Regions from separate parts of the Streptococcus lingualis genome, predicted to be linked through region 1. Evidence: predicted binding sites of a transcription regulator. Region 1 holds the regulator's gene; each other region holds the start of a gene.
What was found. The regulator CtsR, encoded in region 1, represses protease genes until heat stress. The targets are predictions, from matches to a motif close to TTGGTCAAAAAAGGTCAAANA.

Region 1 (6,608 bases):
GGTTGTCTCAGAAGATGGCAAGCTCGAAAAAGTATATCAACTTTCTCTCTCCGCAAAAGCACCTACAGGCTCAGCCATTCCTGAAGAAGGGGTTAAGAATCTGGTTCATACCAAACCAGAGTTGGTGATTGAGCCAGAAGAGATGGACTTTGAACGCATAGAACGTCCAAATGCGGATCTTCCAAAAGGTGAGAAACGTGTGGTTCAAGAAGGTCAAAAAGGCCGCAAATTGCGCTTGGTGGAAGTCTCTCAAGAAAATGGTGTGGAAAGCCGGAAGGAACTAGATGCCTTTGTAGAGCTAGATCCAGTGGCAGAGATCACGGAGGTGGGCACGAAAGAAGTACTTCCAGATACTCCACAACCAGAGCCACAGCCGCAACCGCAGCCAGAACCACAACCAGAGCCGCAACCAGAACCACAACCGCTTCCAAACCCAGAACATCCTCATGGCTCAGAAGGACCAGTAGCTACCGCAACTTCTCAAGCATCGCTTGAGGTCAAAGCGGTACGTCAGGAAGGGACAAATGCAGTAGAGAAGGAAGTCGAAAAAACGGCTCAAACACCAGCAGTTTCAGCTGCTCCGGTTTCCGAAGGAAAATTACCAAATACAGGATCAGACGAAAGCGTCGCAAGCCTCGTTGCTGGAATCCTAGCGGCAGGCCTTGCCAGTGCTGTGCTGGACGATCAGAAAAAAAGAGCCAATAAGGCCAAGTAAAAAGCTGGATAAGCCAGTAACTATACGGTGAAAAGTTCACAGGTAAAAGAAGGAGGATGGGGAAACCCCACCCTCTTTACCTGGTGACATAAAGGAATAGAATATGGGAAAAAGATTAGTTGATCAGAGAAATCGATTTGGCATTCGTAAACTCTCAGTAGGCGTCTGCTCGGTAGTCGTAGCGACTTGTTTTTTAGGAGTGACTACTAGTTACGCAGAGGAACAAGCTGAGAGGAGTGAAACTCGCGAAGAACGGGTTGAAACGAGCGATGTCGATCACCAAGGAAAGGAGGAGAAAACTGTGAACGAGCACCAAGAAGAATCAGAGCATGCCTCAGTAGCTACTAGCGAGAAAGAAAATCGCACAGCCAGCCAAGGGACAGAAGCCACTCAACCAGCCACTTCTCTAGATGAGGAGACTGAGATTGAAGATTACGGACCGCTTCCAAGTAAGGCTCAGATGCAATACCACCGCGAAGAACTAGCGGCTTTCATCCACTTTGGGATGAATACTTACTACGATCGTGAGTGGGGAGATGGGGAAGAAGACCCTTATTATTTCTATCCAGAGCATCTGGATACCGATCAGTGGATCAAAACCCTGAAGGATGCAGGCTTTAAGCGGACGATCATGGTCGTCAAGCACCACGATGGCTTCCTCTTGTACCCTTCTAAATACACCGACCATACCATTGCTAAAAGTGGTTGGAAGGATGGAAAAGGTGATGTCCTAGCCGAGGTTTCTGCTTCTGCCAGCAAGTATGACATGGACATGGGGGTCTACCTCTCACCTTGGGATGCTCACAGTCCGCTCTACCATGTGGATACAGAGGACCAATACAATGAATACTATCTCAACCAACTTAAGGAAATCCTTGAAGATCCAAAATATGGGAACAAGGGCAAGTTTGTAGAAGTCTGGATGGATGGAGCGCGTGGCGATGGGGCTCAAAAAGTCACCTATACCTTCGACAAGTGGTTTGAAGCCATTCGCAAGGCCCATGGGGATATTGCCATCTTCTCAGCTGAGCCGACCAATGTTCGTTGGATTGGAAATGAAAAGGGGATTGCCGGAGATCCGGTTTGGCAAAAGGTTAATCCAGATAAGATCCGCAACAATCCATCGAATAGCTACCTCAATCACGGGGATCCGGAAGGGAAGCAATACTCAGTGGGAGAAGCCGATGTCTCTATTCGCTCCGGCTGGTTCTACCATGACAATCAAGAACCTAAGTCCTTGCGCGAATTGATGGACATATACTTCAAATCGGTCGGCCGTGGCACCCCGCTCTTGCTCAATATTCCACCCAACCAAGACGGAAAATTTGCGGATGCCGATGTGGCCCGTTTGAAAGAATTCCGTCAGACCTTGGACCAACTCTACAGTGTGAACTATGCGGCAGGAGCTTTGGTAGAAGCTGACTCGACACGACGCAATCCGCTCTACAAGGCCAGCCATTTGACAGATGGCGATGAAAAGACCAGTTGGGCACCTGCAGATGATGCCAAGACCGGATCTTTTGTTCTCGATCTTGGAAAAGAGCAACACTTTGATGTGGTCGAGCTCAAGGAAACCATCGAGAAAGGCCAACGGATTTCTGGCTTTACCATCGATGTGGCAGTAAATGGTCAATGGGTTCCTTTTGGAGCTGGTTCAACCGTAGGATACCGCCGTTTGATCAAAGGGCAACCAGTTGATAGTCGCTATATCCGGGTGTCCATCACCGATGCCCAAGCCACTCCAATCTTGAACGGTGTCTCTGTCTATAAGACCCCAGCTAGCATCGAAGAAACCGATGGCTATCCGCTTGGTTTGACTTATCATTCTGACCGGACAGCTGACCGGGCCAATAGCCAATGGAATGAAGAGGGAGAAGGCGTCCGAGGCACCTCTATGTGGACCAAAGAAAAAGGAGCTTCAGTGACCTATCAGTTTGAAGGCACCAAGGCCTATGTGGTCGCAACTGTCGACCCTGGTCATGGGGAAATGGATGTCTATGTCGATGGCCAAAAACTAGCGACCGTCAATACCCAAAGCCCAAGCCGCAAACGCAGCCAAAAGGTCTATGAAACACCGGACTTGGCAGCAGGATCCCACACCTTGACCTTGGTCAATAGCAAGGGAGATGCGATCGCAACGGAAGGGATTTATGCTCTCAATAACCAAGAAAAGGGTCTCTTTGAGTTTGCTCAGCCAACCCTAGCTGTTAAGAAAGGCGACCCAGCGCAAGTCGTCGTCAAGAGAAAAGGTGGCTCTAAAGGAAGTGCCAGTCTCAAATTGATCACAGAACCAGGAACAGGGGTTCATGGTAAGGTCTACAAAGATACCAATGTCACCCTTGAGTTCGCGGATGGAGAGACGGAAAAAACAGTCCAAGTTCCAACTCTTGATTTTGCAGGAAAAGCAACCGATGTCTATGACTTTAAGGTCAAATTGTTGCATCCGGATCAAGGAAGTCTGGTCGGCTTTATTCCAGAACTGACAGTCCAAGTGATGAACGAGGACCTGCTTCCAGAAAATCGCAAAGAAGTAGATGACCAAGATCCAAAACTGCATTACAGTGAGGGTTGGCAGCACGAGACAGACAATCCAAACTTCTCAAATGGCACAGAATCTTGGTCTAGCTTTAACCAAGTGACCGATGAGGAAGGCAAGAAACACATTGAAGTGACCATTACCTTTAAGGGCACAGGTGTGGAGGTTCGAGGAGTGGTTGATCCAAGTCATGGGCTCTACAGCGTCACCCTGGATGGAAAAGAAATGGCCTTCGAAGAAGGTCGGGGCCATGATTATGAGATCGAAGGCGATCATTATTTCAGTGGCTACGGAGACCAACGCAAGCTCGACCAGAGTTTGGTCAATCTGCAAGGTCTAGCAAAAGGCTACCATCAGCTACGCCTGCATCTGGATCCAGCCCTCAATGATCCTCAGTCGTCCAGAGCTATCCAGGTAGACCGATTTGTCCTCTCAGGGAAAGATAGTCAGTTGCTCAGTCAAGAAGAGTTGCAACAGATCATCAGAGAAGGAGTAGAAAAGATCAAGGCTACTTCTCTCGAGCGCTTGAAAGCAGACCTCAAACCGACGGTTCAAGGACAATTGACGGACTTGACTCAGTTGTTGGATCAAGAGCGCCCAGATTTGGTTGCTGCAGCCAATCAAGTCGAAGCCCTTGAAACCATCTTAGAAGATGCTCGCAATTATGAACCGCTGACGCAGACACGCCCAGACGAAGGTGTTCGGGATTTGATTCTTGAAAAACCAGAACTTCTCATCGAAGCGGAGGAGATTCCATTTGAGAGTCAAACACGTGAGAACAAGGACTTGGCCAAGGGCGAAAGCCGGATCCTTCAAGCAGGGAAGGTCGGACGCCGATTGAAATTGATCGAGGTTCGACAAGAAGAAGGCAAAGAAATTCGGACAGAAGTCGATGCCTTTGTCGAAGTGGAGGCCCAGGACCAGATCACAGAAGTCGGGACGAAGGAAGCGGAAGAAAGTCCGTTGATAGCTGATATGCCGACTCCAACCACTCCTGTCACTCCAAGTAAGGTGCAACCAGAAGTTGCAACTCTTTCTCAAGCTGAAGACAAAAAAGAAAAAGGAAGACATGTTCTCTTGCAACCGAAAACTCCAGAAGCAGTTTCTGTTTCGACTTCAGACCATCCGGAAAAAGAAGTGGTTAAAAGTCCTTCTCTACAATCGGAAGGAAAACTTCCTCAAACCGGTACAAAAGAAAGTGGATTGTTTGCTTGGTTAGGCCTTCTTGGTCTAGGATTCTTGGGCGGAGGCGCGAAATTTGCTCGTCGCAAAGAGTAGCTCCTTATTCGCATAAGAGGCTGGGACAAAAGTCCTAGCCTCTCAATTATTTTTGGATTGTCGAGCAAGACGCAGTGGTTGAGTGGGCTCTACTACGCTGATTTCATCAGCTTTTACAGCCCTACTCAACTGTGCGGAGGTGGGACGACGAAATCGAATTCTAACGAATTACCGATTTCTGTCCCACTCTCTTTTGTTTTTCTCCTTTCCTTAAGAGATTCCTATTTCCATAGAGTCTTTGCTTTATTTACAGCCGTAAAAATTGTATAATAGTCAAATAAGGTCAATGATGAGAAGGAACACTCCAAGGCCATTTTTTATGGGCCAAAGAGCAGAGCATCCATCTAGAAAAAAACAAGCCAGAAAGGAGCATCATGGCAAATAAGAACACATCTGATAGCATTGAAGCTTATATCAAGGCCTTGCTGGCTCAAGCTGGCATGGCAGAGCTCAAAAGAAGTGAGTTAGCCGATGTCTTTCAGGTCGTACCCAGTCAGATTAACTATGTCATTAAGACCCGCTTTACCGAGAGCCGAGGCTATATTGTAGAGAGCAAGCGCGGTGGTGGGGGCTATATCCGCATTGGCAAGGTCCAGTTTTCAGATCACCATCAGATGCTCCAAGACTTGGCAGCCAATATTGGAGAGACCATCAGCCAGCAGGTCTTCAATGATATCCTCCAGATGCTCTATGAAGAAAAATTATTGACAAAACGTGAGGCTCAGCTCTTGCTTGCGACGACCTCCGATGAGGTCCTAGGTCGAGATGCTCTCATCCTACGAGCAACGATGCTGAAAAAAATCATTCAACAAGTAGATAGAAAAGGAAATACCGACTAGATGAACTATTCAACAGCACTGTTAGAAAGTATAGAAGCGGCCCAAATACTAGCAGGCCACTATCAGGGGCATACCTTAGATACTTGGCATCTCCTGACGGCTATGGCCAATAATCCCTATAGCGTGGCAGGTTCTGTACTGAACGATTATCCTATGCAGATCGATGAGTTTCAGGATGCGGCGGAGCATATTACAGGCCAAGCTTTTCAAAGCGACAATCGGTATGAAATCTTCCCATTTTCTTATCGGATGGAAGCCATTATGAAGCACGCAAGAGAGATTGCCCAGGTCCTTCATGCCAAGACCTTGGGAACAGAGCATGTGCTCCTCTCTCTTCTAGCAGACCGTGGGACCTTAGCGAGCCAAGTCATGGAGTTTGCCGGCTTTGCCTTTACAGAGCAAGACAAGGGAGTTCCTATTGCCTCTCTTCGAAAGAATCTTGAGGACAAGGCAGGCTGGGACAAGAATGATATCAAAGCCATTCGGAGTCTCTATCGCGCCCAAAACCCTAACCGCCAAACCATGGGAAATATGATGGGCATGCCCCCAAGCACCAGTGGAGGTCTTGAAGATTATACCCGTGATTTGACAGAAATGGCGCGTGCAGGCCAGCTTGAGCCTGTGATTGGTCGGGATGCAGAGATTTCACGCATGATCCAAATCCTCAGCCGCAAGACGAAGAACAATCCTGTATTGGTGGGAGAAGCAGGGGTCGGAAAAACAGCCCTTGCCTTAGGTCTGGCCCAGCGTGTCGCTAGTGGCAATGTACCAGCTGAAATCGCGCAGATGCGTGTTCTGGAATTGGATCTCATGAATGTCGTTGCTGGGACGCGCTTCCGTGGGGACTTCGAAGAACGGATGAACAATATCATCCAGGACATCGAAGAAGACGGTCACGTGATTCTCTTTATCGATGAACTGCATACTATTATGGGGTCAGGATCCGGTATTGATTCGACCTTAGACGCAGCCAATATTCTAAAACCAGCCCTGGCACGGGGAACCTTGCGTACAGTTGGGGCAACGACCCAAGATGAGTACCAAAAGCATATCGAAAAAGATGCAGCCCTCTCTCGGCGTTTTGCGAAAGTCACCATTGAAGAGCCAAGTGTTGCAGATAGCATCCAAATTCTCCAAGGCTTGAAAGAGACTTATCAGGACCACCATCATGTGACCATTACCGATGAAGCGATCGAAACAGCTGTCAAATATGCCCACCGCTATTTGACTAGTCGTCAAT
Region 2 (6,608 bases), 770 kb from region 1:
CTTCCTTAAACATTTTCTTATTATAGTAAACACCTACATTGGATTCTGAATAACCAAATGCATAAAATTTACCATCATAAGTTCCCTGTTGTTTAATACTGTCCAGTACATCATCCATATTATCGTCTTTTAGATAATCATCCAAAGGAGCAATCACCTTTGATTTTGCATAGGCTGCAGTATTAGGACCATCTAGTGTAATGACATCTGGTAAACTATTTGTCGTAACAGCGGCGTTAACCTTATCTTCATATCCACCACCACTACCGCTACGTGGAATAAATTCTGTCACAACCTTATATTTTGTTTTCTTTGATTTGTTGAAATTATCAACAACTTGTTGCCAAGCTTTTCCCTCAGCTGTTTCATCTGAGAACTGAACCCAGACTTTAATCTCATTTGAAGAACTTGCAGTTTTGGATTTTGATCCCCCACCACATCCTGCAAGCAATCCTAATGATAGTGCTGCAACTACAGATAACTTAATACCTTTACGCATAGCGTCCTCCTTTTTGAAACGTTTCATTTTTTTGGTTATATTTTCAACTCAAGCTAAAATAGTTGAGTTTTTTGAAACGTTTCATTTTATAGCTAAATTATAACAGCGCTTTCATAATTTGTCAAGCACTTTTTATAATTTTTTTGTAGTGTTCCCTTCAAAGAAATGTACGGGTAAACTAATCACATTCTTTTCTATTTTTTCTTTACGAATCAATTTAAGTAATAATTCTACTGCCGCTTGGGCCATCTGAGCTATTTCTTGAACAATGGTCGAAAGTAAGTACGGTTGATCAAAAGCAGGTCTTAACCCATCAAAACCAATAATTTGATAGTCCTCTAGAGGAGTTTTTCCCATCTCCGTCAAAACTTTTATAACACGTAGAGCCATAAAATCATTTACTGTAAAAATCCCATCAATCTGAGGATGAGCTTCAAAAAAGGACTTAATTTGTCTTTCTGCTTGATCTAACGGTTCTGGCATTTCAAGACTACAGAGTTTTGTATTTTGCTGCTTAGCTTCATCTTTAAACCCCCTTCCCCGTTCCGTTGTTTCATTCAAATGTTTGTTCACACCGCTGATATAAGCTAAATTTTGGCAACCTCGTTTGACTAACTCTCGGCAAGCTAGTTGACCACCATGATAATTTTCAGAGGTTACGTAATAGACATTTTCAGAAAAATGACGGTCAATACTAACAAAAGGTAAATTAGAGGAGATATACTTATCGATATCTGAATAGGTGATCCCAATGATCCCATCTACCTTATTTTTTTCAAGTAATTTTATGTACTCTATCTCGTTTTGAGCATCTTTATCTGCATTACAAATCAATAATTTACATTGATTTTTCAACAATTCCTTTTCTACATGATATGCAAACTCAGAAAAGAATGGATGCCAAATGGTTGGAATAAGTAAAGCGATAATATTACTACGATTCGTTTTTAATCCTCTCGCATATTCATCTGGCACATAAGACAATTTTTCAATCGCTTGTTGAACTTTTTTTAATGTCACCTCTTTAATGCCTTTTTCGTTATTGATAACACGAGAGACTGTCCCAACACTAACCCCAGCTTCTGCTGCAACATCTTTCATCGTAATCGATTTTTTTTGCTCATTCATTTTCTCACCTCCTTTCATCCATACTATCATGAAAACGTTTCATTTTCAACATTTTCGTTTGAATTGTCACTCCACTTTTTCATCCATTTTGGGATTTCTTGGCTAATGGTCGTCGGTAGAACCACATAAGCTTCCTTACTCAAGTCTTCTGCAATGGCTGAATGGAGATAGGTCGCAACCACCACGCGCTCATAGAGACTGACCTGTGGGAATTGACCCGCAAATCCTGCGATCATCCCTGCCAAGGTATCTCCCATACCCCCTGTTGCCTGATAGGGACCACCAACATCTAGCTGATAGCCCTCATCTTGCCCACTTGTCCAAATGCGGGTGTGTGGCCCTTTTTCTACAATGACAGTCCCTTTAGGAAAACTTTGAACCGCTTCTCGACTTCTATCTTCAGTCTGGCTTGTTAGATCAAGCCCTGACAGTTTTTCCCATTCCTTTTGATGAGGGGTAAAGACCAACTGAGCCTCTGGCAGGTCAAACTGAGAAGCTGCAAAAAGACTAATAGCTCCGCCATCTAATATCAAGACCTGCTGGCTAGAGACATGCTCAAAAATCATGTGTAAGATCGCTTGGCTTTCTCTTGCTTCCTTTAAGCCCGGTCCTACGAGAATCACACCGGCTTTTTGGAGCTGCTCACAAAGGAGTTCGTGATCGGCTAGATCAAAGCCCATGGCTTCAGGAAGATGGCTATGAAGGGCTGTCAGATTATCAGGATCTGTTGCGACAGTAACCAGCCCCGCACCACTATGAACCGCAGCAAGGGCTGCCATAATAATAGCTCCTCCATAGGGGTAAGTTCCCCCAATCAAGAGCAGGCGACCAAAATCGCCCTTATAAGAATTCTCCTCTCGCTTCACAATAACACGCTGGATCTCTTCTTTCTGAACTGTTCTCATACCTTCCTCATTTCTAGTGAAAAAGGAGAAGCCACGACTCCCCCTCCATCTTTTATTTTCCTCTGAATTCTGCAAAGACTTGCAAGATCTTAGCAGCCACAGCTTGTGGTTGATTTTGTTTGGCTACCAATTGATCATCCGCATAAGGCTGAAGGGCTGGAAAATCACCAATTTGAACTGCATAAAGAGCTTTTTCAAAGAGCTCGATATCATTTTGATCATTGCCAAAAGCCACGAAATTCTCTCCACAGAGTTCTTCTACCGTTGTGGCTTTATGCGTGTCTGCTGGATTGAGATAGATGCATTTTTCATGCGCATGATAGCGGATATGGGCCTTTTCTGTCTTTTCGATCCGCTCGATGATCTCATCCACGAGCTCCTCATGACCACCCATATAGATCACGACCTTAATCGGATCTGTCAGCTCCTCTAACGAGCGATATTGGGCTTTCTTGAGGGGATCCACATTAGCAACAAAAGGAATCTTTTCCAAAATCTGTCCGCTATAATCAAAGGTATCATCCACAAAAAATGGTAGATTGTAATGGCGACAAAAGCCAAGGACTTCCCGATACACATCCTTGTCCAATTGTTCCTCATATACTAATTGCCCCTGGCGATAGGCCAATCCACCATTTAAACCAATCACGAGTTGCTGACTCAATGAGTCCCCTAAAAGGCCCAAGCAGTCCCGGTAAGAACGTGCAGAAGCAAAGGCAACTTCATGGCCAAATTCTTCTGCTCTCAATAAGACCTGTTTGATTTCATCATCGATTGTGACACCATCGAATGACAGGGTTCCATCTAAATCAAATACAAACTTCATCTTGTTCACACTTTCATTTTTTTAAGGCACGAACAGCTGCTTCGTAGGTCTGCTCCATCAGCATGGTGACGGTCATAGGCCCAACCCCTCCTGGTACCGGGGTAATATGACTGGCCAAAGGGGCAACGGAGTCAAAATCGACATCCCCACACAATTTGCCATTCTCATCGCGATTCATTCCGACGTCAATAACAACGGCGCCTTCTTTCACGAAGTCTGCTGTTACAAATTTCGCACGACCGATCGCAACAACCAAGATATCTGCTCTTCTAGCAATTTTAGGCAGATGATGGGTCCGGGAATGGGTCAAGGTTACCGTCGCATTTTTGGCGAGGAGCAACTGTGCCATTGGTTTTCCAACGATATTGGAACGACCAATCACGACTGCTCGCTTCCCTTCTAGATCAATCCCGTACTCTTTGAACATCTCCATGATCCCAGCGGGAGTTGAAGGCACCATGAGAGGATTCCCAGCCCACAAGCGTCCCATATTCAATGGATGAAAGCCATCCACATCTTTTGTCGGATCAATGGCTAAAAGGACTGCATCCGCATCGATATGCTTAGGCAGTGGCAACTGCACCAAAATCCCATGCCAAAGGGGATCTTGATTGTAGTGTTCGATCACTTCTAATAATTCAGCTTGGCTGATGCTTTCAGGAAGTCGTCTCACTTCACTCCGAAAGCCTGCCGCAATAGCAGAACGCTCTTTATTTCTTACATAGATTTTGCTAGCTGGATTATCTCCTACCACGATGACAACGAGGCCAGGCACAACTCCTGTCTCTTTTTTTAATCGTGCTGTTTTCTCCGCAATCTCACCCTGTAATTTTGTAGCGAGCGCCTTCCCATCAATGATTGTCGTCATATCAATTCTCTTTCTAGTCAAGTAATGAAAATAGTCCTCTCTATTATAGCAGATTTCAACTCTCAAACCTAACTGTTCCTATTTAGAATTTCTTATAGACGAAAACTATAGCCAGATGGACAAAAAATGAGCTTGAGACCACCCCAAACTCATCCACACAGCTGCTTAGTAAAGCAATTCATAAATTTCCATTGCAATTAAATCAATGCTATCAAATGTATAGGTTTCACGCGCTTCAACATCACGAAGTGTAAAGGTTGAACCCTCTTCTTCATTGTGGTTGTAGGCTACTTCAGCGACAACAACACCGTCACGTTCAAAATTACGTTTCAAGTTTCCACCGTCTTTTGTCATCGTCTCCAAACGGTTGATAATCCGTACTAAATGTGATTCCATTTTATTTCTCCTCTTTACTTTCTACTCTCCTATTTTATCATAAAAGAGAAAGCTCTTCCAATAAAAATTCACATTTTTCCATTGATTTGCTCTCTCCTTCACTCCTTAGCGACATTCCGTAGCAAATTCTTGCAAACTTCTAGAATACTGATATAATGAAACTATAAATCTTTGACTATTTTTGACCTTTCAAAAATAGGCTCGTCTCTTGATGGAAAACCATCAAAAACCTACTGTGAGGTATGTATATGCTTTGTCAAAATTGTAAAATAAATGAATCAACCATCCATTTATATACAAATGTAAATGGACGTCAGCAGCAAGTAGACCTCTGTCAAAATTGCTATAAAATTATGAAAACAGACCCTAATAACAGCTTCTTGAAAGGCATGACCCAACGTAGCCAACTCACTGGAGATCCTTTTGAAGATTTCTTCAATAACCTTGGAAACTTCAAAAGTCCGCAAGAACCTCAAACCCCTCCAACTCAATCCGGAGGCAGTTATGGAGGTGGCGGCTACGGCCAAAACAATAACCGTGGTGGTCAAGACCCTCGTCAAGCCCGTCCTCAAAAGCCAAAAGGTCTTTTAGAAGAGTTCGGCATCAATGTCACAGAAATTGCCCGCAAAGGGGATATTGACCCTGTCATTGGCCGTGATGAGGAGATTATCCGTGTCATCGAAATTCTCAACCGTCGAACCAAGAACAACCCGGTTCTGATTGGAGAACCTGGGGTCGGAAAAACTGCCGTTGTGGAAGGCCTGGCTCAAAAAATCGTCGATGGCGACGTTCCACATAAATTGCAAGGAAAAGAAGTCATCCGCCTAGACGTCGTGAGCCTCGTTCAGGGCACAGGCATCCGTGGTCAATTCGAAGAACGCATGCAAAAATTAATGGATGAAATTCGTCAACGCGAAGATGTTATTCTGTTCATCGACGAAATCCATGAAATTGTTGGCGCAGGATCAGCCGGCGAAGGCAATATGGACGCTGGAAATATCCTCAAACCAGCCTTGGCGCGTGGAGAACTCCAATTAGTTGGGGCTACTACCCTCAATGAATACCGTATCATTGAAAAAGATGCGGCCTTGGAACGTCGGATGCAGCCCGTTAAGGTCGATGAACCAACGGTTGAAGAAACCATCACCATCCTCAAGGGCATCCAGAAAAAATACGAAGACTACCACCACGTCCACTATACAGACGGTGCCATCGAAGCGGCAGCTATTCTTTCAAACCGTTACATCCAAGATCGCTTCCTGCCAGACAAGGCCATTGATCTGTTGGATGAAGCGGGATCTAAGATGAACCTGACCCTAAACTTTGTGGATCCAAAAGTGATCGATCAGCGCTTGATTGAAGCGGAAAACCTCAAAGCTCAAGCGACGCGCGAAGAAGACTTTGAAAAAGCAGCCTACTTCCGCGATCAAATCGCGAAATACAAGGAAATGCAAGGTCAACATGTCACTGATCAGGAGACCCCTGTCATCAGTGAAAAAACGATTGAACACATCGTTGAACAAAAGACCAATATTCCTGTTGGTGATTTGAAAGAAAAAGAACAGTCTCAATTGATCAATCTGGCTTCTGATTTGAAAGCTCATGTGATTGGTCAAGACGATGCAGTAGATAAAATCGCGAAAGCCATTCGACGCAATCGTGTCGGCTTAGGATCGCCTAACCGTCCAATCGGAAGCTTCCTCTTTGTCGGACCAACTGGTGTCGGAAAGACCGAACTGTCTAAACAATTAGCGATCGAGCTCTTTGGCTCTGCAGACAATATGATCCGCTTTGACATGAGCGAATACATGGAAAAACATAGCGTAGCGAAACTAGTCGGAGCTCCTCCGGGCTATGTTGGCTACGATGAAGCTGGACAACTAACGGAAAAGGTTCGTCGCAATCCTTACTCCCTCGTGTTGTTGGATGAAGTGGAAAAAGCCCATCCAGATGTCATGCACATGTTCTTGCAAGTTTTAGATGATG
Region 3 (6,608 bases), 420 kb from region 1:
TTAAAGAGACGAATATTTTGGAAAGTCCGTCCCAGACCACCTGCAGCGATTTTATAAGGTGCTTTACCATTTAGGAGCTGACCATCTAAGGTAATGGTCCCTTCACTTGGTTCATATACCCCTGTTAGGAGGTTGAAGAGGGTTGTTTTCCCGGCACCGTTGGGTCCGATCAAACCAACCAATTCCCCTTCATTGAGTTCCATGGTCACATCCCCAACGGCTGTCAAACCACCAAAGTTTTTTGTTAAATTTTTTACTTCAAGAAGTGCCATTAGTTAGCCTCCTTTTTTGAGAGTAGTTTTTTCAAGCTGAATTCCCATGTTCCAAGAAGACCACCTGGACGGAAGATCATCACGAGAATCAAAGCCAATGAGTAAATGATCATACGTACACTTGAGAAGTCTTGAAGCACCATATTCAAGATACCCAAGACGATGGCTGCTACAACTGTTCCTGACATTGATCCCAAACCACCAAACACGACAATGATCAAGACATTAATGGTATTGGTGAAAGAGTAATCTTTAGGAACAACAGATCCGATAAAGCCAGCTTGGAGAGATCCAGCAATCGCCGCTGTGATCGCACCAAATACAAAGGCGATGACTTTGACTTTGGTCGTATTGATCCCAACAGATTCTGCTGCGATTTCATCTTCACGAACAGAAAGGGTAGAGCGTCCAATTGGACTGCGTAAGAAGTTAATCGTAAAGATCGTTGTAATGACAACAAAGAGGTAAACCAATTGCCAAGTTGTAAAGGCTGGCAAACCAAGGATCCCAGCAGCCCCATTGGTGAGAGTACCCCCATTGACGATCAAGATCCGGATGATTTCAGAAACCCCAAGTGTCGCAATCGCGAGGTAGTCCCCTTTCAAACGAAGGGTTGGAACCCCAACGATCAAGGCAACGACACCAGCAATCAAAGCACCTAAAACCATCGCGCCAAAGAAAGCACCATAGGTTGGTGATTTAGAACCGAGAATGGCTGCAGAATAGGCACCAATCGCCATAAATCCGGCATGCCCGAGCGAGAATTGACCTGAGAAACCAACAATGAGGTTCAAGCCAACTGCAAGGATAATATTAATTCCAATTTGTTCTAAAATTTGGATATAGAAGAGGTTGAGCACACCCGCTGCAACCAAGACTTGGATCAAGGCAAAACCTGCGACCAAAAGACCAAGCCAGACTATATTCACTTTTAAATTTTGTTTCATGGCTTACACCTTCTCTTTCACATTTTTACCGAGGATACCTGCTGGACGGATGAGCAAGATCACAATTAAGATGGCATACACAATGGCATCACGGAAGTCTGAAAGACCGATCGCTGTAGCGAAGGTTTCCAACAAACCGATAACAAATCCACCTAGGGCCGCACCTGGAATGATTCCGATTCCTCCAAGAACGGCTGCGACAAAGGCTTTGATCCCTGGTGTCATCCCCATCAAAGGCTCGATCGAGTTGTAATACAAACCAATCAAGACACCACCAGCACCTGCCAAGGCTGATCCCAAAGCAAAGGTAAAGCTGATCGTACGGTTTACGTTAATCCCCATCAATTGAGCGGCATCACTATCGACAGATACAGCCCGCATGGCTTTCCCCATCTTTGTCTTTTGAATAATAAATTGAAGAGCGACCATCAAGAAAACAGACACTCCCAAGATCATCAACTGAATATTGGAGATTGAAATAGGACCGAAGTTGTAACGAACCGTTTTAATCACTTGCGGGAAGGAACGGGTATTGGCCCCTACGAAGAAGACCATCCCATATTCAAGCAAGAAGGAAACCCCGATGGCTGTGATCAAGGCAGCAATCCGAGTCGAATGACGAAGCGGACGATAAGCCAGGTATTCAATTACAACCCCTAAAATAGCTGTCCCAACCATTGCTAGGAGCAAGGCTACAAAGAAGTTCACTTTCCATGAGTTCAATAAGAAATATCCCATAAAGGCACCTACCATGTAGATATCCCCATGGGCAAAGTTGATCAATTTGATAATTCCATACACCATGGTATAACCAAGGGCCAAGAGTGCATAGACACTTCCCAAGATTAGACCGTTCACTAATTGCTGGAGCATTTGAACCATCCTTTCTAACAATAAAGAGCGAGGCCAGGAATTTTCATTCTCCCAGCCTCTTGTACAAACAACAAATGATAATTATGGTTTTACAGACTCAACTGATTTGACTTTACCATCTTTCAAGCCAATCATAAGAGCTGATTTAACCGGGTTGTGGTTCTTGTCAATTGACATTGTACCAGTCACACCTTCCAAGTCTTTCAACTTCGCAAGGTTATCTTTCAATTCGACAGAGTTCTTAGCACCTTTAGATGCTTCTGCAACCATGTAAACTGAATCATAAGCCAAAGCTGCGAACATTGAAGGTTCTTCATTGTATTTCGCTTTGTATGCTTCTACGAATTTCTTGGCTTTATCAGTCATTTCACCTTCAGTAGAGAATCCAGCTACGTAGTAGATATCTGTAGCTGCAGCAGGTGTTGCTTGTTCAACGAACTTAGCATCGCTAAATCCATCCCCACCAATGATTGGTTGTTTGATTCCCATACCACGCGCTTGGTTTACGATCTTACCAGTTTCAGTGTAGTAACCTGGAAGAACAATCGCATCGAAGTCTTTATCTTTGATTTTTGTAAGGGCAGCTTGGAAGTCTGTATCCTTAGATTGGAAGGTTTCTGTTGCTACGATTTCACCTTTGTAAGATTTCTTGAAGGCTTCAGCAATCCCTTTCGCATAGTCAGATGAGTTATCGTAGTAAAGAACGACTTTCTTCGCTTTCAAGTTATCCGTTGTGTATTTGGCAATGATTTTTCCTTGGAAGCTATCGATGAAGGTTGCACGGAAAAGGTAATCTTGACCTTTTGTCAAATCATCTTGAGTTGCAGATGGTGTAACCAATGGAACACCTGCTTTACCAGCATTGGCAACCGCTGCTGCAGTAGCACCTGAAGTTGCAGGTCCTACAAGAGCGTTCACTTTTGATTGAGTGACAAGGTTTGTAGTGACTGTAGCTGCTTCAGCTGTTTCAGATTTGTTATCTTTATCTGTGACAACGATCTTCTTACCGTCAGCTCCACCCTTAGCGTTGATTTCATCAACGGCCAATTGAGCACCCTTTTGTTCAGCGCTACCGTAGGCTGCTACTTCACCAGTTTTTTCAAAGTTAAAACCGACTTTTAGTTCTTTGCCGATTTCGTTACCAGTTGTGTTTGAACCTGAAGTAGAAACTTCACCACAAGCAGCAAGAAGAGCGACACTTGCAATGGTTAAAAATGAAAGAGCAAATTTTTTCTTCATTTGTAATGATCTCCTTAAATGAATCTTAAAATAAATACATTAAGAATATACCGAATTATCTGACAATTGTCAATAAAAAAAACGCAATCCATCAAATGATTGCGTTTTCTAAACTTCTGTTACCACAGATGGGGTCTCCAATCGTTGCAAACTCCCCACAAAATCTGTATCTAAATCTTTGAGATGGCAAGGCAAGACTTTTTTGACATAACGTTCTTTCTTTAAGTCTTCCATGACTTGATCCGCCTTGTCACTGTCCACATACAATTGGACATAACGGCATTTCTTAGAATGGTACAAGACATCTCCGACTGATTGTAATTTTTTCCCGTCGCGATTGTAATACAATTTAACAATTAAGCCTGTTCTTTCTTGTTTCTCAAACATGGTCAATCCCTTTCTCGTTCTGTTACTAGTATATCAAATTTCAAGAAAAAGAACTACTCTTTTATGAGAGCAAAAAAGAGAGTGGGACAGAAATCGGTCATTCGTTAGAATTCGATTTCGTCGTCCCACCTCCGCACAGTTGAGTAGGGCTGTAAAAGCTGATGAAATCAGCGAAGTAGAGCCCACTCAACCACTGCGTTTTGCTCGACAACCCAAAAATAATTGAGAGGCTAGGACTTTTGTCCCAGCCTCTTGACGGGCCTTCCCACAGGATGGTTTAGCCCAATTTATTATTGGCCATGATTTCATCAATAAAGCCATATTCAAGTGTTTCTTGTGCGCTCATCCAATTATCACGTTCCGCATCAGCATGCACTTTTTTAATGGATTGACCTGAATTTTCCGCAAGGATTTTTTCCAAGTTATTCCGTGTTTTGAGCAAGTGTTCTGCTGCAATCGCCATATCGGTTTGTTGGGTACCACCACCAGTACCACCCATTGGTTGGTGAATCATGTACTCGGCGTTTGGCAACATGAAGCGTTTGCCCTTCGCACCGCTTGAAGCGATAATTGTTCCCATAGAAGCTGCCATCCCCATGACAATGGTTTGGACATCTGACTTGATAAAGTTCATGGTATCTACGATGGCAAGACCTGCAGAGACAGAGCCTCCTGGTGTATTGATATACATATAGATATCTTTTGTATTATCTTGGGCATCCAAGAAGAGCAATTGAGCGATAATGGAGTTAGCCATTTGGTCCTCAACGGGTCCTGTTACCATGATAATTCGATCTTTCAACAGACGGGAATAAATATCGTAAGAACGTTCTCCACGACTGGTTTGTTCAATAACTACTGGAATCATCTATTCTTCTCCTTTAGTATCCATTCATTCTCACGATTCGTGAGGTTCAAAGTATATGTGCTATTATAAACCAATGGTCAAAAAAGGTCAAATATTAAGCACCTTTCGGACGAATCATGAATGGTTTCTTATTTGGTACCGAATAAACGGTCACCCGCATCTCCAAGACCAGGAACAATGTAGCCATGTTCATTCAAATGATCATCGAGGGCTGCTGTAAAGATATCAACATCTGGGTGAGCTTCTTGAAGAGCTTTCACCCCTTCTGGCGCTGATACCAAGCAGACAAATTTGATATGGCTAGCGCCACGTTTTTTCAAGGAATCAATCGCTAGAATAGCGGATCCACCCGTAGCAAGCATCGGGTCTACTACAAAGATACGACGTTGATCAATATCTTCTGGCAATTTCACCAAGTATTCAACTGGTTTCAAGGTTTCTTCATCACGGTACATCCCGATATGGCCAACCTTAGCAGCTGGTACCAAACTCAAGAGACCATCAACCATCCCAATCCCTGCACGAAGAATTGGGACAATAGCCAATTTCTTACCTGCGATTTGTTTTTGAACGGTTTTGGTAATAGGAGTTTCAATTTCAACATCCTCAAGAGGCAATTCACGCAACACTTCGTAGCCCATCAACATAGCAATCTCATCTACCAATTCACGAAAGGCCTTCGTAGAGGTATCTGTACGACGAAGAATAGACAATTTGTGTTGAATCAGTGGATGTGTAATAACTTCTAATTTTCCCATTTTGAGATCCTTCTTTCTAAGCTGTTATTATTCAAAAAAGAGCTATGATAAAAGTGGAGTCAAGCTCTACTCTTTCTTTCAGTCCCTCTTTGATACTCACAGCACATGGAAATCTTCATTTCCAACTTTACATTCTTCTTATTATACCAAATTTTACAAAAAAAAGAGAGCCCTTACACTTAATTTTTTAAGTTCGGACTCACTCTTTCTATCAATCAATTACAACCATTCTTTGTATTTCTTAATATAGATACGTTTGACAACCGTCACACTCAGCATATAGAGGACGATAATCGCAAACAATAGAACAAAGTACAATCCATTTAGTTGGCTCAACTTCAAGATAGAAGCCAAAGGACTATATGGAAGGGAGGTTACAAAGAAGGCTGCTGCTAAGGTCGTCACCACGACTGAGAAGGCTGGACGACTTTGGATAAATGGCAGTTTTGGTGAACGCAACATATGAATAACCATGGTTTGAGACCACATAGATTCGATAAACCATCCGGTTTGAAACACCATGATAAAGGCTGCTGCATCTGTTGCTCCATGGTTGTAGCCATGACCTAAAATCATAGGAACAACAAGGAAGTAAAGAAGCATGTAGGTAATAATATCAAATACAGATGAAATTGGACCAATCCAGGCCATAAAGCGCATGATAGAGTTTGCTTCCCAGATACGAGGTTTCTTGAGGAATTCCTTGTCGACATTGTCAAAAGGAAGGGCGATACAAGAAAGATCATAGATAAGATTGAGCACAATCAAATGAACAGGAGCCATTGGAAGGAAAGGCAAAAAGATGCTGGCGAAGAGCAGAGAGAAGATGTTCCCGAAGTTAGAAGAGACCGTCATCTTGATGTACTTGGTCATATTGGCATAGACCTTGCGGCCTTCAACCAAACCTTTTTCAAGGACCATCAAATCCTTATCCAGAAGGATGACATCTGCCGTTTCCTTGGCGATATCCACAGCGGTATCCACGGAGATCCCAACGTCTGAGACCTTCATGGATGGAGCATCGTTGATCCCATCTCCCATGTAACCAACCTTGTGGCCATTATTCTTGAGGCAGAGGATGATCCGCGCTTTTTGATCTGGTGATAGTTTGGCAAAGACCGTTGTTGTTTCCACAACTTCTGCTAACTCTTGGTCTGTCATCGTATCGATTTCGCTTCCCAAAAGAATCCGCTCGACATCTAGTCCTACTTTTTCACAGACAGCTTGGGTGACCTTTTCATTGTCCCCAGTTAAGATCTTGGTG

Region 2: a site for CtsR is predicted at 4,791-4,811, ahead of SM123_RS07820 (ATP-dependent Clp protease ATP-binding subunit). Genes of this name have one in related genera too.
Region 3: a site for CtsR is predicted at 4,660-4,680, ahead of SM123_RS03225 (ATP-dependent Clp protease proteolytic subunit). Genes of this name have one in related genera too.

The regions. Positions count from the first base shown of each region.
Region 1 covers NZ_CP139419.1:279,440-286,047, forward strand. Annotated here, with positions in the region: gene SM123_RS01440 (Ig-like domain-containing protein) at 1-715, shown strand, start outside; gene SM123_RS01445 (alpha-L-fucosidase) at 819-4,529, shown strand; gene SM123_RS01450 (CtsR family transcriptional regulator) at 4,904-5,368, shown strand; gene SM123_RS01455 (ATP-dependent Clp protease ATP-binding subunit) at 5,369-6,608, shown strand, end outside.
Region 2 covers NZ_CP139419.1:1,626,144-1,632,751, forward strand. Annotated here, with positions in the region: gene SM123_RS07790 (ABC transporter substrate-binding protein) at 1-499, opposite strand, end outside; gene SM123_RS07795 (LacI family DNA-binding transcriptional regulator) at 632-1,627, opposite strand; gene SM123_RS07800 (NAD(P)H-hydrate dehydratase) at 1,654-2,532, opposite strand; gene SM123_RS07805 (HAD-IIB family hydrolase) at 2,585-3,358, opposite strand; gene SM123_RS07810 (bifunctional methylenetetrahydrofolate dehydrogenase/methenyltetrahydrofolate cyclohydrolase) at 3,372-4,226, opposite strand; gene SM123_RS07815 (DUF1797 family protein) at 4,392-4,622, opposite strand; gene SM123_RS07820 (ATP-dependent Clp protease ATP-binding subunit) at 4,871-6,608, shown strand, end outside.
Region 3 covers NZ_CP139419.1:704,073-710,680, reverse strand. Annotated here, with positions in the region: gene SM123_RS03250 (ABC transporter ATP-binding protein) at 1-272, opposite strand, end outside; gene SM123_RS03245 (branched-chain amino acid ABC transporter permease) at 272-1,219, opposite strand; gene SM123_RS03240 (branched-chain amino acid ABC transporter permease) at 1,223-2,092, opposite strand; gene SM123_RS03235 (ABC transporter substrate-binding protein) at 2,174-3,331, opposite strand; gene SM123_RS03230 (DUF2129 domain-containing protein) at 3,440-3,718, opposite strand; gene SM123_RS03225 (ATP-dependent Clp protease proteolytic subunit) at 3,996-4,586, opposite strand; gene upp (uracil phosphoribosyltransferase) at 4,715-5,344, opposite strand; gene mgtA (magnesium-translocating P-type ATPase) at 5,564-6,608, opposite strand, start outside.